4 regions of the Proteocatella sp. QWL-06 genome follow, and region 3 is predicted to be linked to each of the others. Evidence: a T-box and tRNA genes for the amino acid it is inferred to sense, from the RefSeq annotation. Region 3 holds a T-box; the other regions hold tRNA genes.

Region 1 (3,161 bases), 870 kb from region 3:
GCAGTGGGGAATATTGCACAATGGGCGCAAGCCTGATGCAGCAACGCCGCGTGAGTGATGAAGGCCTTCGGGTCGTAAAACTCTGTCCTAAGGGAAGATAATGACGGTACCTTAGGAGGAAGCCCCGGCTAACTACGTGCCAGCAGCCGCGGTAATACGTAGGGGGCAAGCGTTATCCGGAATTACTGGGCGTAAAGGGTGCGTAGGTGGCCTGACAAGTCAGGGGTCAAAGGCAACGGCTCAACCGTTGTAAGCCCTTGAAACTGTCGGGCTTGAGTTCAGGAGAGGAAAGCGGAATTCCTAGTGTAGCGGTGAAATGCGTAGATATTAGGAGGAACACCAGTGGCGAAGGCGGCTTTCTGGACTGATACTGACACTGAGGCACGAAAGCGTGGGGAGCAAACAGGATTAGATACCCTGGTAGTCCACGCCGTAAACGATGAGTACTAGGTGTCGGCCCTAAGGGTCGGTGCCGCAGTTAACACATTAAGTACTCCGCCTGGGAAGTACGCTCGCAAGAGTGAAACTCAAAGGAATTGACGGGGACCCGCACAAGTAGCGGAGCATGTGGTTTAATTCGAAGCAACGCGAAGAACCTTACCTAAGCTTGACATCCCTCTGAAAGCCCCTTAATCGGGGCCCCTCTTCGGAGCAGAGGTGACAGGTGGTGCATGGTTGTCGTCAGCTCGTGTCGTGAGATGTTGGGTTAAGTCCCGCAACGAGCGCAACCCTTGTCTTTAGTTGCCAGCAGCTTGGCTGGGCACTCTAGAGAGACTGCCGAGGATAACTCGGAGGAAGGTGGGGATGACGTCAAATCATCATGCCCCTTATGCTTAGGGCTACACACGTGCTACAATGGCTGTTACAAAGGGTTGCCAAGCCGCGAGGTGGAGCTAATCCCATAAAGACAGTCTAAGTTCGGATTGCAGGCTGAAACTCGCCTGCATGAAGCTGGAGTTACTAGTAATCGCAGATCAGAATGCTGCGGTGAATGCGTTCCCGGGTCTTGTACACACCGCCCGTCACACCACGGGAGTTGGGGGGGCCCAAAGTCAACTATCCAACCGTAAGGGGGAAGTTGCCTAAGGCAAAACCAATGACTGGGGTGAAGTCGTAACAAGGTAGCCGTATCGGAAGGTGCGGCTGGATCACCTCCTTTCTAGGGAGAAACTATTCTGCTGTTTAGTCTTGAGGGTTCATCTCTCAAATAATATTCAATGACCAGTGGGGGCTTAGCTCAGCTGGGAGAGCACCTGCCTTGCACGCAGGGGGTCAAGGGTTCGATCCCCTTAGTCTCCACCATTAAAACATTGAATATATTGTACCTTGAAAACTGCATACCAATTAAAAGAAACACATCTTTTAATTCCAGAATATAAATTACAGATGATACGCAAAGACGAAGAAAGAAATACAAATATACTAATCACCCTAAAAGTTGATAAAGTTATGTAGGTCTGAAATCCGTCAAAGGTAACACAAACTGTAATTTCATCGAGAAAAAAACAAAACAGTTAAAAATATCTATTATTTTTAACAACAATTCTTAAGTTGATTGCAAAATCATCAATAGATTTAAAGACGGCGAAAGCCGAGAGCGGGTGAGAGTCCCATAAAGAGAAACCAAGATTTACAAGACAGTCGAGGCGAGTGAACAAACGAGTGAAGGCGCGTACTATCGTACGTAACTGAATGAGAGCGGAGCTCAACAAAGAATGTCGCAGTAAATATTGATTTATATAGGTCAAGTTATTAAGAGCGTAAGGTGGATGCCTTGGCGCCAGGAGCCGATGAAGGACGTGGTAAGCTGCGATAAGCTTCGGGGAGGTGCAAGCAACCTTCGATCCGAAGATTTCCGAATGAGGAAACTCATACAGGGTAATGCCTGTATATCTCTGCATGAATACATAGTGCAGTGAGGGGAACCCGGAGAACTGAAACATCTAAGTACCCGGAGGAAAAGAAAGAAAACTCGATTCCCTAAGTAGCGGCGAGCGAAAGGGGAACAGCCTAAACCTGATCGGTTTTCCGGTCAGGGGTTTTGGACACCATCATGGAATAGAGGTATCATAGTAGAAGAGCTTTGGAAAGAGCCGCCGCAGAGGGTAACAGCCCCGTAAACGAAATGAGAAGACTTCCAGGTGTATCCAGAGTACCACGAGACACGTGAAACCTTGTGGGAAGATAGGGGGACCACCCCCTAAGGCTAAATACTACCTGGCGACCGATAGAGAATAGTACCGTGAGGGAAAGGTGAAAAGAACCCCGGGAGGGGAGTGAAATAGAACCTGAAACCTTATGCTTACAAGCTGTAGGAGCACGTTAATGTGTGACTGCGTACTTTTTGTAGAACGGGCCAACGAGTTGCGGTATTGAGCAAGGTTAAGGACTTCTGGTCCGAAGCCGTAGCGAAAGCGAGTCTTAACAGGGCGAAAGTTCAATGCTGCAGACCCGAAACCAGGCGACCTATCCATGGTCAGGTTGAAGTTTCCTTAATCGGAAATGGAGGACCGAACCCACGCACGTTGAAAAGTGCGGGGATGAACTGTGGATAGCGGTGAAATTCCAATCGAGCCTGGAGATAGCTGGTTCTCTCCGAAATAGCTTTAGGGCTAGCGTCGAGGTTAAGATTGCGGGAGGTAGAGCACTGAATGTCCTAGGGGCCCTTTGGGTTACCGAAGACTATCAAACTCCGAATGCCCGTACATCATACTCGGCAGTCAGACTATGGGTGATAAGGTCCATGGTCAAGAGGGTAACAGCCCAGACCGTCAGCTAAGGTCCCAAAATATATGTTAAGTGGAAAAGGATGTGGGATTGCACAGACAACCAGGATGTTGGCTTAGAAGCAGCCACTCATTTAAAGAGTGCGTAATAGCTCACTGGTCGAGTGGTCCCGCGCCGAAAATTACCGGGGCTCAAACATATTACCGAAGCTACGGATTCTCCGTAAGGAGAGTGGTAGGAGAGCGTCGTATACAGGCTGAAGCTGTACCGTAAGGAGCAGTGGACAGTATACGAGTGAGAATGTTGGCATGAGTAGCGAGATGGGGGTGAGAATCCCCCAGGCCGAAAACCCAAGGTTTCCTGAGGAAGGTTCGTCCTCTCAGGGTTAGTCGGGGCCTAAGCCGAGGCCGAAAGGCGTAGGTGATGGACAACGG
Region 2 (3,161 bases), 700 kb from region 3:
ACCCGTTGTCCATCACCTACGCCTTTCGGCCTCGGCTTAGGCCCCGACTAACCCTGAGAGGACGAACCTTCCTCAGGAAACCTTGGGTTTTCGGCCTGGGGGATTCTCACCCCCATCTCGCTACTCATGCCAACATTCTCACTCGTATACTGTCCACTGCTCCTTACGGTACAGCTTCAGCCTGTATACGACGCTCTCCTACCACTCTCCTTACGGAGAATCCGTAGCTTCGGTAATATGTTTGAGCCCCGGTAATTTTCGGCGCGGGACCACTCGACCAGTGAGCTATTACGCACTCTTTAAATGAGTGGCTGCTTCTAAGCCAACATCCTGGTTGTCTGTGCAATCCCACATCCTTTTCCACTTAACATATATTTTGGGACCTTAGCTGACGGTCTGGGCTGTTACCCTCTTGACCATGGACCTTATCACCCATAGTCTGACTGCCGAGTATGATGTACGGGCATTCGGAGTTTGATAGTCTTCGGTAACCCAAAGGGCCCCTAGGACATTCAGTGCTCTACCTCCCGCAATCTTAACCTCGACGCTAGCCCTAAAGCTATTTCGGAGAGAACCAGCTATCTCCAGGCTCGATTGGAATTTCACCGCTATCCACAGTTCATCCCCGCACTTTTCAACGTGCGTGGGTTCGGTCCTCCATTTCCGATTAAGGAAACTTCAACCTGACCATGGATAGGTCGCCTGGTTTCGGGTCTGCAGCATTGAACTTTCGCCCTGTTAAGACTCGCTTTCGCTACGGCTTCGGACCAGAAGTCCTTAACCTTGCTCAATACCGCAACTCGTTGGCCCGTTCTACAAAAAGTACGCAGTCACACATTAACGTGCTCCTACAGCTTGTAAGCATAAGGTTTCAGGTTCTATTTCACTCCCCTCCCGGGGTTCTTTTCACCTTTCCCTCACGGTACTATTCTCTATCGGTCGCCAGGTAGTATTTAGCCTTAGGGGGTGGTCCCCCTATCTTCCCACAAGGTTTCACGTGTCTCGTGGTACTCTGGATACACCTGGAAGTCTTCTCATTTCGTTTACGGGGCTGTTACCCTCTGCGGCGGCTCTTTCCAAAGCTCTTCTACTATGATACCTCTATTCCATGATGGTGTCCAAAACCCCTGACCGGAAAACCGATCAGGTTTAGGCTGTTCCCCTTTCGCTCGCCGCTACTTAGGGAATCGAGTTTTCTTTCTTTTCCTCCGGGTACTTAGATGTTTCAGTTCTCCGGGTTCCCCTCACTGCACTATGTATTCATGCAGAGATATACAGGCATTACCCTGTATGAGTTTCCTCATTCGGAAATCTTCGGATCGAAGGTTGCTTGCACCTCCCCGAAGCTTATCGCAGCTTACCACGTCCTTCATCGGCTCCTGGCGCCAAGGCATCCACCTTACGCTCTTAATAACTTGACCTATTCGGCTTCACATTTACTGCAAACTCCTTTGTTGTGTTCTTTCACTCATTCACTCACGTACGTCAGTACGCTCGCTCAGTCGCTCAATCCACGCCTCGGATTTCTTGTAAATCTTTCGCCTGTTTATTTAATCGGCTTTCGCCGTCTTTAAATCTATTGATGATTTTGCAATCAACTTAAGAATTGTTGTTAAAAATAATAGATATTTTTAACTGTTTTGTTTTTTTCTCGATGAAATTACAGTTTGTGTTACCTTCGACGGATTTCAGACCTACATAACTTTATCAACTTTTAGGGTGATTAGTATATTTGTATTTCTTTCTTCGTCTTTGCGTATCATCTGTAATTTATATTCTGGAATTAAAAGATGTGTTTCTTTTAATTGGTATGCAGTTTTCAAGGTACAATATATTCAATGTTTTAATGGTGGAGACTAAGGGGATCGAACCCTTGACCCCCTGCGTGCAAGGCAGGTGCTCTCCCAGCTGAGCTAAGCCCCCACTGGTCATTGAATATTATTTGAGAGATGAACCCTCAAGACTAAACAGCAGAATAGTTTCTCCCTAGAAAGGAGGTGATCCAGCCGCACCTTCCGATACGGCTACCTTGTTACGACTTCACCCCAGTCATTGGTTTTGCCTTAGGCAACTTCCCCCTTACGGTTGGATAGTTGACTTTGGGCCCCCCCAACTCCCGTGGTGTGACGGGCGGTGTGTACAAGACCCGGGAACGCATTCACCGCAGCATTCTGATCTGCGATTACTAGTAACTCCAGCTTCATGCAGGCGAGTTTCAGCCTGCAATCCGAACTTAGACTGTCTTTATGGGATTAGCTCCACCTCGCGGCTTGGCAACCCTTTGTAACAGCCATTGTAGCACGTGTGTAGCCCTAAGCATAAGGGGCATGATGATTTGACGTCATCCCCACCTTCCTCCGAGTTATCCTCGGCAGTCTCTCTAGAGTGCCCAGCCAAGCTGCTGGCAACTAAAGACAAGGGTTGCGCTCGTTGCGGGACTTAACCCAACATCTCACGACACGAGCTGACGACAACCATGCACCACCTGTCACCTCTGCTCCGAAGAGGGGCCCCGATTAAGGGGCTTTCAGAGGGATGTCAAGCTTAGGTAAGGTTCTTCGCGTTGCTTCGAATTAAACCACATGCTCCGCTACTTGTGCGGGTCCCCGTCAATTCCTTTGAGTTTCACTCTTGCGAGCGTACTTCCCAGGCGGAGTACTTAATGTGTTAACTGCGGCACCGACCCTTAGGGCCGACACCTAGTACTCATCGTTTACGGCGTGGACTACCAGGGTATCTAATCCTGTTTGCTCCCCACGCTTTCGTGCCTCAGTGTCAGTATCAGTCCAGAAAGCCGCCTTCGCCACTGGTGTTCCTCCTAATATCTACGCATTTCACCGCTACACTAGGAATTCCGCTTTCCTCTCCTGAACTCAAGCCCGACAGTTTCAAGGGCTTACAACGGTTGAGCCGTTGCCTTTGACCCCTGACTTGTCAGGCCACCTACGCACCCTTTACGCCCAGTAATTCCGGATAACGCTTGCCCCCTACGTATTACCGCGGCTGCTGGCACGTAGTTAGCCGGGGCTTCCTCCTAAGGTACCGTCATTATCTTCCCTTAGGACAGAGTTTTACGACCCGAAGGCCTTCATCACTCACGCGGCGTTGCTGCATCAGGCTTGCGCCCATTGTGCAATATTCCCCACTGCTGCCTCCCGTAG
Region 3 (3,161 bases):
GATTCAATCTGTGCTCTGACATTATCTCCAGTCTGCAGCTTTCCACTGTTTACAGATACTTTGTGTATTATAATCTGGCCAGATGCTTTCTGAGTATCTATGACTGCTGCATTTACACTTTTAGAATATACAGTTCCCTTGTCTCCTACCTGTCCTCCACCTTCAGCATAAAAAGGCGTCCTGTCAAATATTACTATCCCTTTTTCGCCTGGATTCAGTACCTCTGAACCATCTGTTTCATTGCTTACATAGAGTACTCTTACATCTGCTTCAGTGTATTCATATCCTATGAACTCTGTAGAGATGTCAGCTGGAATTTCAAGGCTGTCTTTTTTCCAGCCTTCATTGTCCTGGCTGAGCCTTGCTGTTCTAGCTTTTTCCCTCTGCTCATCCATCAGTCTTTCGAATTCTTCTCTGTCTACCTTCTTTGCGTTTTCCTGAAGAATCTCTTCTGTCATCTCAATAGGGAATCCGAATGTATCATACAGCTTGAAGGCTTCTTCACCTGAAAGCGTATCGGAGTTTTTATTGTCAAGCTCATTTATCAGATTTTCCAGTATGCTTAGTCCCTGATCAATTGTCTCAATGAACTTCTGTTCTTCGATAAGGATTATCTTCTTTATATATTCTTTCTTTTCAACAAGCTGCGGATAAGCATCGCCAAATTCTGCGATTACAACATCACAAAGCTCGCAGAGAAACTCTCCATTTATTCCAAGCAGCTTTCCGTGTCTTGCCGCCCTTCTCAATAGCCTTCTAAGAATATATCCTCTTCCTTCATTTGATGGAAGCACCCCGTCACATAACATGAAAGTGACCGCCCTTACGTGATCTGTAATTATTCTGATTGAGATGTCAGTTTGATTGCTTGAATTATATTCTTTTTTTGATATTCTGCAGACCTGATCTCTAATGTTCTTCATGGTATCAATATCAAAAATACTGTCTACCCCCTGCATTATGCAGGCAATTCTCTCGAGTCCCATACCTGTATCGATATTTGGGTTCTTTAGCCTGTTGTAGTTTCCTTCTTCATCCTTGTCAAACTGAGTGAACACAAGATTCCAGAACTCGAGGAATCTGTCACAGTCGCATCCAGGCTTGCATGTATCAGAACCACAGCCATATTTTTCGCCTCTGTCTATATATATTTCTGAGCATGGACCACATGGACCAGTTCCGGTTCCAATCTCCCAGAAGTTATCCGCTTTTCCAAGCTTAACGATTCTTTCTCTTGGAACTTTTACATTCTGTGCCCATATTTCAAGAGCTTCATCATCTTCTTCGTATACTGTAACCCAAAGCAGATCCTTATCCAGCTTGAGGTATTCTGTAACAAATTCCCACGCCCATTGAGTTGCCTCATTTTTAAAGTAATCACCAAACGAAAAATTTCCGAGCATCTCAAAGAAGGTCGCGTGCCTTGCAGTTATTCCTACATTCTCTATGTCACCCGTTCTGATGCACTTCTGGCAGCTCACCATTCTTTTGCTTGGCGGAGTTTCTGTTCCTATGAAATAATTTTTTAATGGCGCCATTCCCGCATTTATAAGCAGCAGACTCTTGTCATTTATAGGAACTAGCGGGAAGCTTTCCTGAACATAATGTCCTTTTTCTCTGAAAAATTCAAGAAATGCCGATCTGATTTCATTTACTTTCATATTTACCTCCTGAATGTATGTTAAAAAGCCCTTATGAGATTAATCTCATAAGGGCGAATTTACGCGGTACCACCTTATTTGTTCAATAGAACATCTCACGATTATAACGTAATCAACGCATTGTTTTCACAAATGAACTCCAAGGTAGCTTCATAATACTGCTGTAGAGATTCTCATCAACCATCTCTTTTCTGGAATCAGCCTGTAAAATTACTAGTCCTTTTCATAGTATGTCTTCTATATATTTTCTTTAATATATATTATAACATTTTCAATGATTTTTCAATAGTAAATTTATTAAGAATTAAAACTCTTCTTCTTCTCCATGATCGTGATCCTCGACTATCTCGACATCTGTGAGTCCAGGGATAACTTTGTTATTATGGATTGCATAGTCTCTTATAGCTTTTTTAATTGCCTGTTCTGCAAGAACAGAGCAGTGCATCTTCACAGGAGGGAGTCCTCCAAGTGCATTTGCTACCTCTTTGTTTGTAAGGTCAAGCGCTTCATAGATACTTTTACCTTTTATCATCTCTGTCGACATGCTTGAGCTTGCTATCGCAGAACCACAGCCAAATGTTTTGAATTTAACATCTACAATTATATCATTTTCAATCTTAAGATATATCTTCATTATATCGCCGCACTTAGGATTTCCTACTTCGCCGACTCCGTCAGGATTTTCAATTTCACCAACGTTACGTGGATTTGAAAAGTGATCCATTACTTCTTTTGTATACATTATTTGTTTTCTCCTTTCAAAAACGCCTCATATAACGGTGACATCGATCTCAGTCTTTCTACGATTACAGGCAGCTTTTCCAGTGCATATTCAACATCTTCATCCGTGGTGAAATCTGAAAGGCTTAGTCTAAGAGACCCGTGTGCAATCTCATGCGTAAGTCCTAATGCCATAAGGACATGAGAAGGATCAAGTGCGCCTGAAGTACATGCCGATCCGCTCGAACCCGCTATACCTACCATATCAAGGCTTAGAAGAAGTGCTTCACCTTCGATGAATCTAAAACAGAAACTTGCCAGCGTCGACAGCCTGTTTTCTCTGTCCCCCGTAACTATTGTGTGAGGAATTCTTTCAAGCACTCCGCTAATGAGCTTTTCTCTCAGCTCAGTCATGCGGATGATGTGATTGTCGAGGTTCTCAAAAGCCAGTTCGCATGCTTTTCCAATTGCTGCTATACCTGCTGTATTTTCAGTACCTGCTCTTAGCTTTCTTTCCTGTCCTCCTCCGTGAATAAGATTGTGAATTCTTATTCCCTTTTTTATATAGAGGGCACCTATGCCTTTTGGTGCATATATTTTGTGACCAGAAAGCGAAAGCATATCTATATTCATTTCATTTACATCTATTTCAACATTTCCTACCGCCTGAACAGCATCCGTATGGAAAAGAATCTTATGTTCTCTTGCAATCTCGCCTATTTGTTTAACCGGCTGTATAGTTCCTATTTCGTTGTTTGCAAACATCACGGAAATCAGTAT
Region 4 (3,161 bases), 860 kb from region 3:
AGTATACTAATAAAAGTCGCCGGGAGATAAACTTGAACGCGACAACACAGAAATATGAACCTTGAAAACTAAACAGCAGAATATACAAACCATTTAGATGAGAGCCTTCGGGTGATCATCAAAAAAAGAAACAAACCGTAATTTCAATTTATTGAGATAACAAAATAGATATGTCGGATGTTTAATCCGGCCAGTCAAACCATTAAATTTAAGAGTTTGATCCTGGCTCAGGATGAACGCTGGCGGCGTGCTTAACACATGCAAGTCGAGCGGACTTATTATTCAACACTGAGAGCTTTATATAAAAAGCCAGCGTAATTGTGAATTTCAACCTTGGTTTTCAAGGGTAGAAGAAATTCGCATTCGCCAAAAGTGCTTACACAGCCCCTGACGGGGATAGAGCCTTGAGTGTTGAATAATAAGTTAGCGGCGGACGGGTGCGTAACGCGTGGGTAATCTGCCCTTGTCACCGGGATAACACATCGAAAGGTGTGCTAATACCGGATGAAATACAGACCTGGCATCGGGACTGTATCAAAGTCATGCGGACAAGGATGAGCCTGCGTCTGATTAGCTTGTTGGTGGGGTAAAAGCCTACCAAGGCGACGATCAGTAGCCGACCTGAGAGGGTGATCGGCCACACTGGAACTGAGACACGGTCCAGACTCCTACGGGAGGCAGCAGTGGGGAATATTGCACAATGGGCGCAAGCCTGATGCAGCAACGCCGCGTGAGTGATGAAGGCCTTCGGGTCGTAAAACTCTGTCCTAAGGGAAGATAATGACGGTACCTTAGGAGGAAGCCCCGGCTAACTACGTGCCAGCAGCCGCGGTAATACGTAGGGGGCAAGCGTTATCCGGAATTACTGGGCGTAAAGGGTGCGTAGGTGGCCTGACAAGTCAGGGGTCAAAGGCAACGGCTCAACCGTTGTAAGCCCTTGAAACTGTCGGGCTTGAGTTCAGGAGAGGAAAGCGGAATTCCTAGTGTAGCGGTGAAATGCGTAGATATTAGGAGGAACACCAGTGGCGAAGGCGGCTTTCTGGACTGATACTGACACTGAGGCACGAAAGCGTGGGGAGCAAACAGGATTAGATACCCTGGTAGTCCACGCCGTAAACGATGAGTACTAGGTGTCGGCCCTAAGGGTCGGTGCCGCAGTTAACACATTAAGTACTCCGCCTGGGAAGTACGCTCGCAAGAGTGAAACTCAAAGGAATTGACGGGGACCCGCACAAGTAGCGGAGCATGTGGTTTAATTCGAAGCAACGCGAAGAACCTTACCTAAGCTTGACATCCCTCTGAAAGCCCCTTAATCGGGGCCCCTCTTCGGAGCAGAGGTGACAGGTGGTGCATGGTTGTCGTCAGCTCGTGTCGTGAGATGTTGGGTTAAGTCCCGCAACGAGCGCAACCCTTGTCTTTAGTTGCCAGCAGCTTGGCTGGGCACTCTAGAGAGACTGCCGAGGATAACTCGGAGGAAGGTGGGGATGACGTCAAATCATCATGCCCCTTATGCTTAGGGCTACACACGTGCTACAATGGCTGTTACAAAGGGTTGCCAAGCCGCGAGGTGGAGCTAATCCCATAAAGACAGTCTAAGTTCGGATTGCAGGCTGAAACTCGCCTGCATGAAGCTGGAGTTACTAGTAATCGCAGATCAGAATGCTGCGGTGAATGCGTTCCCGGGTCTTGTACACACCGCCCGTCACACCACGGGAGTTGGGGGGGCCCAAAGTCAACTATCCAACCGTAAGGGGGAAGTTGCCTAAGGCAAAACCAATGACTGGGGTGAAGTCGTAACAAGGTAGCCGTATCGGAAGGTGCGGCTGGATCACCTCCTTTCTAGGGAGAAACTATTCTGCTGTTTAGTCTTGAGGGTTCATCTCTCAAATAATATTCAATGACCAGTGGGGGCTTAGCTCAGCTGGGAGAGCACCTGCCTTGCACGCAGGGGGTCAAGGGTTCGATCCCCTTAGTCTCCACCATTAAAACATTGAATATATTGTACCTTGAAAACTGCATACCAATTAAAAGAAACACATCTTTTAATTCCAGAATATAAATTACAGATGATACGCAAAGACGAAGAAAGAAATACAAATATACTAATCACCCTAAAAGTTGATAAAGTTATGTAGGTCTGAAATCCGTCAAAGGTAACACAAACTGTAATTTCATCGAGAAAAAAACAAAACAGTTAAAAATATCTATTATTTTTAACAACAATTCTTAAGTTGATTGCAAAATCATCAATAGATTTAAAGACGGCGAAAGCCGAGAGCGGGTGAGAGTCCCATAAAGAGAAACCAAGATTTACAAGACAGTCGAGGCGAGTGAACAAACGAGTGAAGGCGCGTACTATCGTACGTAACTGAATGAGAGCGGAGCTCAACAAAGAATGTCGCAGTAAATATTGATTTATATAGGTCAAGTTATTAAGAGCGTAAGGTGGATGCCTTGGCGCCAGGAGCCGATGAAGGACGTGGTAAGCTGCGATAAGCTTCGGGGAGGTGCAAGCAACCTTCGATCCGAAGATTTCCGAATGAGGAAACTCATACAGGGTAATGCCTGTATATCTCTGCATGAATACATAGTGCAGTGAGGGGAACCCGGAGAACTGAAACATCTAAGTACCCGGAGGAAAAGAAAGAAAACTCGATTCCCTAAGTAGCGGCGAGCGAAAGGGGAACAGCCTAAACCTGATCGGTTTTCCGGTCAGGGGTTTTGGACACCATCATGGAATAGAGGTATCATAGTAGAAGAGCTTTGGAAAGAGCCGCCGCAGAGGGTAACAGCCCCGTAAACGAAATGAGAAGACTTCCAGGTGTATCCAGAGTACCACGAGACACGTGAAACCTTGTGGGAAGATAGGGGGACCACCCCCTAAGGCTAAATACTACCTGGCGACCGATAGAGAATAGTACCGTGAGGGAAAGGTGAAAAGAACCCCGGGAGGGGAGTGAAATAGAACCTGAAACCTTATGCTTACAAGCTGTAGGAGCACGTTAATGTGTGACTGCGTACTTTTTGTAGAACGGGCCAACGAGTTGCGGTATTGAGCAAGGTTAAGGACTTCTGGTCCGAAGCCGTAGCGAAAGCGAGTCTTAACAGGGCGAAAGTTCAATGCTGCAGACCCGAAACCAGGCGACCTATCCATGGTCAGG

What was found. The T-box of region 3 lies ahead of alaS (alanine--tRNA ligase). A T-box ahead of a tRNA ligase gene usually reads a tRNA of that ligase, here a tRNA-Ala.
Region 1: it encodes a tRNA-Ala, which carries the amino acid that the T-box ahead of alaS (alanine--tRNA ligase) is inferred to sense. The anticodon was not compared.
Region 2: it encodes a tRNA-Ala, which carries the amino acid that the T-box ahead of alaS (alanine--tRNA ligase) is inferred to sense. The anticodon was not compared.
Region 4: it encodes a tRNA-Ala, which carries the amino acid that the T-box ahead of alaS (alanine--tRNA ligase) is inferred to sense. The anticodon was not compared.

What each region holds. Positions count from the first base shown of each region.
Region 1 covers NZ_CM178755.1:418,380-421,540, forward strand. The annotation lists rRNA gene AC4PGZ_RS01960 (16S ribosomal RNA) at 1-1,159, shown strand, start outside; tRNA gene AC4PGZ_RS01965 (tRNA-Ala) at 1,227-1,302, shown strand; rRNA gene AC4PGZ_RS01970 (23S ribosomal RNA) at 1,743-3,161, shown strand, end outside.
Region 2 covers NZ_CM178755.1:1,984,384-1,987,544, forward strand. The annotation lists rRNA gene AC4PGZ_RS09570 (23S ribosomal RNA) at 1-1,421, opposite strand, end outside; tRNA gene AC4PGZ_RS09575 (tRNA-Ala) at 1,848-1,923, opposite strand; rRNA gene AC4PGZ_RS09580 (16S ribosomal RNA) at 1,991-3,161, opposite strand, start outside.
Region 3 covers NZ_CM178755.1:1,287,923-1,291,083, forward strand. The annotation lists gene alaS (alanine--tRNA ligase) at 1-1,661, opposite strand, end outside; T-box leader at 1,708-1,897, opposite strand; gene nifU (Fe-S cluster assembly scaffold protein NifU) at 1,966-2,403, opposite strand; gene nifS (cysteine desulfurase NifS) at 2,403-3,161, opposite strand, start outside.
Region 4 covers NZ_CM178755.1:425,496-428,656, forward strand. The annotation lists rRNA gene AC4PGZ_RS02085 (16S ribosomal RNA) at 205-1,839, shown strand; tRNA gene AC4PGZ_RS02090 (tRNA-Ala) at 1,907-1,982, shown strand; rRNA gene AC4PGZ_RS02095 (23S ribosomal RNA) at 2,423-3,161, shown strand, end outside.